Regions from separate parts of the Clavibacter capsici genome, predicted to be linked through region 2. Evidence: predicted binding sites of a transcription regulator. Region 2 holds the regulator's gene; the other holds the start of a gene.

What was found. The regulator HspR, encoded in region 2, represses chaperone genes until heat shock. The targets are predictions, from matches to a motif close to AAGTTGAGTCNNNNNGACTCAACTT.
Region 1: a site for HspR is predicted at 2,331-2,355, ahead of AES38_RS10190 (Hsp20/alpha crystallin family protein). Genes of this name have one in related genera too.

Annotation. Positions count from the first base shown of each region.
Region 1 is NZ_CP012573.1:2,162,910-2,167,405, forward strand. It holds gene AES38_RS10175 (epoxide hydrolase family protein) at 1-1,059, shown strand, start outside; gene AES38_RS10180 (SDR family oxidoreductase) at 1,085-1,777, opposite strand; gene AES38_RS10185 (hypothetical protein) at 1,907-2,257, shown strand; gene AES38_RS10190 (Hsp20/alpha crystallin family protein) at 2,379-2,837, shown strand; gene AES38_RS10195 (GNAT family N-acetyltransferase) at 2,936-4,496, opposite strand, start outside.
Region 2 is NZ_CP012573.1:73,811-78,306, forward strand. It holds gene dnaK (molecular chaperone DnaK) at 1-8, shown strand, start outside; gene AES38_RS00340 (nucleotide exchange factor GrpE) at 5-658, shown strand; gene AES38_RS00345 (DnaJ C-terminal domain-containing protein) at 779-1,789, shown strand; gene AES38_RS00350 (heat shock protein transcriptional repressor HspR) at 1,809-2,264, shown strand; gene AES38_RS00355 (class I SAM-dependent methyltransferase) at 2,261-3,463, shown strand; gene AES38_RS00360 (DUF1905 domain-containing protein) at 3,516-3,956, shown strand; gene AES38_RS00365 (helix-turn-helix domain-containing protein) at 3,980-4,216, opposite strand; gene AES38_RS00370 (hypothetical protein) at 4,216-4,496, opposite strand, start outside.

The sequences.
Region 1 (4,496 bases), 970 kb from region 2:
TCGCAGGGCCCGCAGCTCGCCCGCATGCGCCGGTTCGTCGACCGCTGGGCGGACGGCTACGACTGGCGCCGCACGGAGGCGCTCCTGAACGCGTGGGGCCAGCACACGACCGAGGTCGACGGCCTCGACATCCACTTCCTGCACGTCCGCTCCCCCGAGCCGGGCGCGCGCCCGCTGATCCTCACGCACGGCTGGCCGGGCTCCGTCCTCGAGTTCCGGCACGCGATCGGCCCGCTCACGGATCCCGTCGCGCACGGCGGATCCGCCGAGGACGCCTTCCACCTGGTGATCCCGAGCCTCCCGGGCTTCGGCTTCTCGGGGAAGCCCGCGGCCACCGGCTGGGACGCGGCCCGCACCGCCCGCGCCTGGTCGGAGCTCATGCAACGGCTCGGCTACGACGCCTGGTACGCGCAGGGCGGCGACCTCGGCGCGACCGTCACGTCCGAGCTCGCGGCGCTCGAGGCCGCGGAGGGCATCGGGCTCCGCGCGATCCACCTGAACATGGCGCCCTTCATGCCGACGGACGACGAGATGCGCGACGCCACCGACGAGGAGCGGCGGATGATGGCGGAGACCGGCCGCTACTGGCAGGAGTTCTCCGGCTACTCGCAGATGATGTCGACCCGGCCGCAGACGGTGGGCTACGCGCTCCAGGACTCCCCCGTCGGCCTCGCCGCGTGGATCTACGCGATGTTCCAGGACGTCGGCGGATCCCACGACGAGCACGGCGACGCGGAGGCCCTCTTCCCGCTCGACGAGATGATCGACGACGTGATGCTGCACTGGCTGCCCGGCACGGCGGCCTCCGCGGCCCGCTTCTACTGGGAGTCGGCACGCGGCGGCTGGGCGACGCCCGGCACCGTCGAGGAGCCGATCACGGTGCCGACCGGGCTCAGCGTCATGCCGGGCGAGTACGTGCGCCGCTCGCGCCGCTGGGCCGAGCGCCGCTACGCCGACCTCGTGCTCTTCCACGAGGTCGAGCGCGGCGGGCACTTCGCGCTGCTCGAGCAGCCGGGGCCGCTGGTGGACGACATCCGGGCGACGTTCCGCGGGCGCTGATCCCGGCGGGGGCGGCGACCGCTGATCAGCCGCCGAACGGGCGCAGCGACACCGACTCGAGCGTGCCGTCGCGGGTCTGGTCGACGACGAGGCGCACGGCGCGCGCGACGGAGGCGGGCTCGAGGTAGCGCGCCTCGTCGTACTCGCCGCCCTCCTTGGCGCGGAGCTCGCGCTGCATGTCGGTGGCGACGCGGCCCGGGTGCACGCTCGAGACGCGCACGCCGTGCGGCCGCTCCTCCTCGCGAAGGGCGTCGCCGAGGGCGCGGAGGGCGAACTTGGATCCCGCGTAGACGCCGCCCGTGGGGTTGGCCGTGAAGCCGGATCCGGAGTTGACGAGCACGACCTGGCCCTTCGCCGCCCGGAGCGCGGGGAGGAGCACGCGGGTCACCTCGGCGACGGCGAAGACGTTGACCTCGAAGACGCGGCGCCACTCGTCGACGGGCGTCTCGGACACGGCGTCGCCGCCGATCACGCCGGCGGAGTGGACGAGCACGTCGAGGCGGTCGAGCTCGGGCACGAGGTCGGCGAGGCCGCCCCCGGCGAGGTCGGCGGCCCAGCCGACGGCGTCCGGCAGGGAGGCGGCGAGCGCGTCGACGGCGGCGCGGTCGCGGCCGTGGACGATGACGCGGTGCGTGCGCGCGAGGTCCTCGGCGACGGCGCGGCCGATGCCGCGGGTGGCCCCGGTGACGAGGGCGACGGGGCGGGCGTGGTCGGTCATGGATCCTCCTGGGTCGCGGTCCTCCAGGCTATCGACGGCGTCCGGCCGCCCCGTCGGGAGCAGCCGGGAGCATGACGTAGCGTGAGGGGGTCCGCCGCCGAGCGGCCCGCCGCCCGAGAGGATCCGCCCGTGCATGCCCGCTTCCCCGCCAGCCTCGAGGTGCTGCGCCAGGAGGCCCGCGACGAGCTGGACGCCGTGATAGAGCACCGCTGCCGGAACGGCGACGACCCGTGGGAGGTCATCCCGCAGCTGCCGACGGTCGACGAGCACGTCGTCGCGACCCTCCGGCAGGACGCGCTCGAGGCCGACGGCATGGCCGAGGAGCTGGCGCGCGTCCGCCATCCGTCGACCGCTCCCGGCGTGGTCGCGCGCTTCGAGTACCGGCTGCTGCGCGGCATCGCGCTCGAGCACCCGGACCTCTCGCGCGCGGTCTGGACGCTCATCGGCCGCATGGAGCGCGACCTCCGCCGACGCGCCTGAAGAGGTGGTCAGCGCTGCATTCGCCGTCGGCGATCGTCTTGGCACTCCCCTGCGTCGAGTGCTAATCTCGACGTAGTTGAGCCGAGGGGGCTCAACCCACAGATCATCAGAGGAGTCGAGCATGAACATGACCTTCGATCCGTTCCGCGAGCTGGACCGCGCCATGGGCGCCCTGGCCGAGACCCGCCAGCCCAACCGGCCCATGCCGATCGACCTGCACCGCGAGGGCGACACCTACGTGCTGGCCGCCGACCTGCCCGGCATCGACCCGGGATCCGTCGACATCGACGTGGACGGCCAGCTGCTGACCATCCGCGCGGAGCGCACGCTGGCGGGCGACCAGGACGTCCGCTGGCTCGCACGGGAGCGCGTCGCCGGCACCTTCCTCCGCCAGCTGACGCTCGGCCAGGGCATCGACACCGAGCGCATCTCGGCGCACTACGCCAACGGCGTGCTCAGCGTCACCATCCCGGTGAGCGAGCGGGCGAAGCCCCGCAAGATCCAGGTGACCTCCGACGAGCCGCAGGGCCAGGAGGGCCGCACGCTGAAGGTCGAGCAGGCCGCGCCCGTCGCGAGCTGATCCGACCGGCGCCCGGTGGCGCCACCACGACGAGGAGCCGTCGTCCGCGAGAGCGGGCGGCGGCTCCTCGTGCGTCCGGGCTCAGCCGATGCGCGGGCTCAGACGATGTGCGGCCGCAGCCCCGCGTGGATCGCGAGCGGGTTCCGCAGCGAGCCGTGGACCTGCATCACGGGCGCCTGCAGGTCGACCATGCGCAGGTTGTCGCGCAGCTGCAGCCGGTTGAGGCACGAGCGGTCGAACGACGGCGTGAACAGGTCGAACCGGGAGAAGCGCTCCGCGAGCTCCGGGTGCGCGCGCTCGTGGTCGGCGAGCGCCTCGGCCGCCACGCGCCAGAGGCCGTCGGGGCCGAGGTCGTCGCGGTCGGCGACGAGCGCCGCCGCGAAGCGCAGGAAGCCGTCCATCACGTCGGTGAAGACCGTGAGGGTGCGCTCGCCCTCGGGGATGTCGAGGCGGATCCGCCGCACGTCCTCCGGCAGCTCGCGCTCCAGGTCGAAGAGGGCGACCTCCTCGGCGATGTCCTTCATCAGCACGCGCACGACGACGTGGTCGCGGAGCACGAGGATCACGTTCTCGCCGTGCGGCATGAACGCGAGGTCGTGCGCGATGAGCGCGTGCGTGAGCGGCACGAGGTACGCGTCCAGCCAGCGGCGGATCCACGCGGCCGCGCCGATCCCCGACGCGTCGATGAGCTCCCCCAGCACCGTCTTCCCGTGCGCGTCGACGTGCAGCAGGCTCGTCATGCTCATCAGCCGCTCGCCCTCGGCGAGGCCGGGTACGGGCGACTCCCGCCAGAGCGCGGACAGCATCTTGCCGTGGGGGTGGCCGGGCGGCAGGGCCGCGTCGACCCGGGCGTCGCGCACGCCGACGGAGGCGACCTCCCGCAGGATCCCGAAGCCGAGGCGCGCGAACTCCCCGTCGCCCGCCACCAGCGCGTGCACCCAGTCGTTGATCGCCGGGGTCACCGCCATGTACGCCGGCGAGAGGCCGCGCGTGAATCCCATGTTGAGGATCGACAGCGACGTCTTCACGTAGCAGCGCTCCGGGGTCGTGCGGTTGGCCCACGTGCGGATCGACTGCTGGGCCCCGTACTCGTCGTCGCCCGTGCCGAGCAGCACGATGTCGCGACGGGCTACGAGGCCCGCGAAGGTCACCGTGACGACGTTCTCCCACTGCCACGGGTGCACCGGCACGAGGATCCGCTCCGCCGGGTCGATGCCGAGCTCCGCCATGCGCGCGCGGAAGCGGGCCCGGGCGGATCCCCCGAGCTCCGCGTCGAGGAAGGCCTCCCGGTCGAGGCCGTCGATGGCGGCGAAGTGCGCGAGGCGCTCGTGCACGGCGAGCCAGAGGATCCGCACGTCCTCCCCCGCCTCGGGCGCGTACCGGTCGTGGTCGTCGAGGTCGAAGCCGATGCGGCCGTTGGTCGCGACGAAGCAGGGATGGCCCTCGTCCATCGTCGACTCGACCTCGGCGTAGGACGCGGTGAGGAGCCCGCGCGCGTCCGGCACGTCGCGCAGGCGCGAGAACGCGGCGGCCGACAGCGTGCTCTGGATCTCGTCGAGGTAGACGGGCAGGACCTCGTCGGTGATCCCGAGGCGGTCGCGGAGGTCGAGCACGAGGTCGGTCGCGTCGAGCTCCGCGGGCTCCCCGTCGACCGTGCGG
Region 2 (4,496 bases):
ACCGATGACCGAGGACACCGCGAACGGCGAGGGCCGCGTGCCCGAGGACGAGGGAGCCGAGCAGTCGGCCCCCGCGTCCCCGGCCGGGCCTGACGCCACGGCGGACCAGGCGGCTGACGCGGCCTCCGTCCCCGGCGAGGACGGCGCGTTCGTCGAGGCCGAGGGCCCCGACGTCGAGACGACCGACCCCATGGACGAGGAGCTGCAGGACCTCATCGAGAAGACCCGGAACGAGCCCGTCGAGGGCGACTCCGAGCACCTCGCGGACCTGAAGCGCGTCACCGCCGAGTACGCCAACTACCGCAAGCGCACCGAGGCCAACCGCGAGATCGAGCGCCAGCGCGCGGTCGGCGACGTGGTCAAGGGCATACTCCCGGTGCTCGACGACCTCGACCGCGCCGAGAAGCACGGCGACCTCGCGGAGGGTGGACCGCTCACCGCGATCGTCGCCAAGCTGCGCACGAACGTGGAGCGCATCGGGCTGGTCAAGGTCGGCGCCGTCGGCGACGCCTTCGACCCGCAGGTGCACGAGGCGATCTTCCAGAAGCCGAACCCCGAGGTCCAGGTGGACACCGTGGCGGACGTCGTCGAGAGTGGCTACTACATCGGCGAGACGCTGCTGCGGGCCGCGAAGGTCGTCGTCGACAAGCCGGAGTAGCGCCATCAACCGCAGCATCGATCCGGCTGCACCCACCCCGGTCCGGGCGTCCGCACGCGCGGGCGCCCGGACCGGGTCGTGCGGCCCCCACCACGAGACGAAGAAGAAGGGAGGCGTCTGATGGCCAGCCAGGACTGGTTCGACAAGGACTTCTACAAGGTCCTCGGAGTGTCCAAGGACGTCTCGGAGGCCGACCTGAAGAAGGCCTACCGCAAGCTCGCCCGGCAGTACCACCCGGACAGCAACCCGGATCCGTCGGCGGAGGCGCGCTTCAAGGAGATCAGCGAGGCCAACGCCGTGCTGTCCGACAAGGAGCAGCGCCGCGAGTACGACCAGATGCGCGCGATGGGATCCGGGGCCCGCTTCAGCGCCCCCGGCGCCGGCGCGCAGGGCGGCGGGTTCGAGGACGTGTTCGGCGGCATGTTCGGCCAGCAGGCCGGCGGCCGCGGGCGTCGCGCCGGGTTCGGATCCGGCCAGCCGCAGTACAGCCAGGGCGGGTTCGAGGACATCCTCGGCGGCATGTTCGGCAACGGCGGCTTCGGCCAGTCGACCGGCGGTTACCGGGGCTACGGCGCTCCCACCAAGGGGCGCGACGTCACGGCGTCCACCACGATCGACTTCCTCACCGCGGTGCAGGGCGACGTCGTGCGCCTGCAGGACTCCGACGGCCGCCCCCTCACGGTGCGCGTGCCGGCCGGGGTCTCGGACGGGCAGAAGATCCGCCTCTCCGGCAAGGGCGAGCCGTCCGGTGACGGCGGCGCGTCCGGGGACATCATCCTCACCGTGCACGTGCGCCCGCACCCCGTGTTCGAGCGCGACGGGCTGAACCTCCGGGTCAACGTGCCCGTCACGTTCCCCGAGGCTGCGCTCGGCGCGACCATCGAGGTGCCCACGCTCGGCGGCGACCCGGTGCGGCTGAAGGTCTCGCCCGGCACGTCGAGCGGCAAGGTGCTCCGCGTCAAGGGCCGCGGCGTCACGACCGCGAAGGGCACGGGCGACCTGCTCGCGCGCATCGAGGTCGCGGTGCCGTCCCGCCTCACCGACGCGCAGCGCGTGGCGCTCGACGCGTTCGCGAGCTCGGGACCCGCCGAGGACCCGCGTCGCGAGCTCATCGAGCGGGCCAGGAGCTGACGTGGACCCCCGCGACACGATGGACGAGGACGCCCCCGTCTTCGTCATCTCCGTGGCGGCCGAGCTGTCGGGCATGCACCCGCAGACGCTCCGGCAGTACGACCGCCTCGGGCTCGTGTCGCCCACCCGCACGGCCGGGCGCTCCCGCCGCTACTCGATGCGCGACATCGTGCAGCTGCGGGAGGTCGCCCGGCTGGGCGCGGAGGGCGTGAGCCTCGAGGGCATCGCGCGGATCCTCGAGCTCGAGAACCAGGTGTCCGAGCTCCGCGGGCGCGTGCGGCAGCTCGAGTCGGCCCTCGCCGACGAGCTGCTCTCCCGACCCGGCCGCCGCGTGTTCGCGGCCCGCGGTGACGGCGACGTGGTGTCGCTGCGCGCGGGCGTGCGGCCGTCCCGGCCGACCGAGGTCGTGCTGTACCGCGCGGCGCTCACCATGCCGGACGGCGAGGCCGACCGCGGCGGGCGCGGCGCGCGGTGAGCGACGCCCCCGACACCGCCGACGACCTCCTCGACCTGGGCGCGCTCCGACGCCGGCCCGACGTCGAGGCCGAGAACCTCTTCGCGGTCGACGCGGCCGACCGCCTGCTCCTCGACGAGCTCGTCGCGCTGCTCGCCGCGGAGGCCGCCGCCGGCCGCCCCGTGCGGCCCGAGGAGCTCGTCGTGATCGGCGACGCCTACGGCGCGCTCGCCCTGGGCGCGGCCGCCGCGCTCCGTCGTGCCGGGGCCGTGGATCCGCTCCGCCTCCGCGTGCACCAGGACGCGCTCGCGTCCGAGACGGCGCTCGACCTCAACGCCGAGCTCGTCGGCGAGACGGCGGAGATCGCCCACCTCGGGCTCGACGACGCCCTCGCCGACGGCGCCCGAGTGGTGCTGGCGCGCCTGCCGCGCAGCCTCGACGCCCTCGACGAGTGGGCCGGCGTGGTCGCGCGGGCCGCCGCCGACGAGGTGACCGTGCTCGCCGGCGGCCGGATCAAGCACATGACGCCCGCCATGACGGACGTCCTCCGGCGGCGCTTCGCCGACGTCCACGCGACGCTCGCGCGGCAGAAGTCGCGGATCCTCGTGGCCCGCGGACCCGCCAGGGACGCCGCCGTGGACGGGTACCCGCGCCGCGAGTCCCACCCCGACCTCGGCCTCGAGGTGCGCGCGCACGGCGCCGCCTTCGCGGGCTCCAAGGTCGACATCGGCACGCGCTTCCTCCTCTCCTTCCTGCCGGACCTGCCCGCCGACACCCGTGTCGCGGTCGACCTGGGCTGCGGCACCGGCGTCATCGCGTCCGCCGTCGCGCTCGCCCGGCCGGACCTGCGCGTCGTCGCGACCGACCAGTCGTGGGCGGCCGTCGACTCGGCGCGCGCGACCGTCGCCGCGAACGGGGTCGCGGAGCGGGTGACCGTGGTGCGCGACGACGCGGGATCCACGGTGCCCGACGGATCCGCCGACCTCGTGCTCCTCAACCCGCCGTTCCACACCGGGGCCACCGTGCACGCGGGCCTCGCGCCGCGCCTGTTCGCCGCGGCCGCGCGCATGCTCCGCCCGGGCGGCCAGCTCTGGACCGTCTACAACAGCCCGCTCGGCTACCGGCCGCAGCTGACCCGCATCGTGGGCCCCACGCGGGAGGCGGGTCGGAACGCGAAGTTCACGGTCGCCGTCTCGACGACGCCGGACCCCCGGGCCTAGCCTCGGGACCACCGCGGCCGCCCGAGCCGCGCCCGCTCACCGAGGAGCCGCCATGCCCACCTTCCGCACCCGCGTCCTGCAGGCCCGCGTCAACGCGACCGGCCTCCCGGTGCCCCCGGAGGCCCTCGCGGAGCTGGGGGCGGGGAAGCGCCCCGCCGTCGTCGTCACCGTCGCGGGCCACACGTACCGCACGAGCGTCGGCGCGATGGGCGGGCAGGCCCTGATCCCGCTCAGCGCCGCGCATCGCGCCGCGTCGGGCGTCGCCGCCGACGACGAGGTGGAGGTGACCATCGTGCTCGACGAGCAGCCCCGTGAGGCCGTGATCCCGGACGAGGTCGCGGCCGCGTTCGCCGCGGAGCCCGCGCTCGCGGAGGCGTTCCGCGCGCTCTCGTCGAGCCGGCAGCGCGCCCTCGTGGATCCGATCGGCGAGGCCAAGACGGACGAGACCCGCCAGCGCCGCGTCGAGAAGGCGCTCGCGGCGCTGCGCGGCTGACCCGACGACGGCCGGGCCGCGCGTCACGACGTCGGCGGATCCAGCACCAGCAGGTCGCCGACCTCGCACTCGAGCGCGCGGCAGACCGCCACGAGCGTCGAGTAGCGGATCGCCCGGGCCCGGTCGTTCTTCAGCACCGACAGGTTCACCTGGCTCACCCCCACGATCGCGCTCAGCCGGGTGAGCGTCATGCCCCGGGCGGCCAGCAGCTCGTCGAGCCGGCAGTGCACCCCGGTGGGGCCGTCGTCGTCGCCGGCCATCAGACCAGCCCGCGGGTGTCGCGCTGCAGGCGCTCGCCGTGCTCGACGACGAGGCCCACGATCATCAGGGCGAAGCCGAGCGCGATGGTGGACAGGTCGACCTCCGCGACCGCGGGCCAGAATCCGTCGAGCCCCGCGGCCGGGTCGTTGAGCGCCTCGCCGACCATCCACGCCACGCCCGTGCGGACGCCGAGGGAGAGCAGCGCCGCGATCATCACCGTGCCGCCCGCGAGCGTGACCACGAGGCTGAGGCGTCGGGCGAGCGGATCCGGCCGGAGCA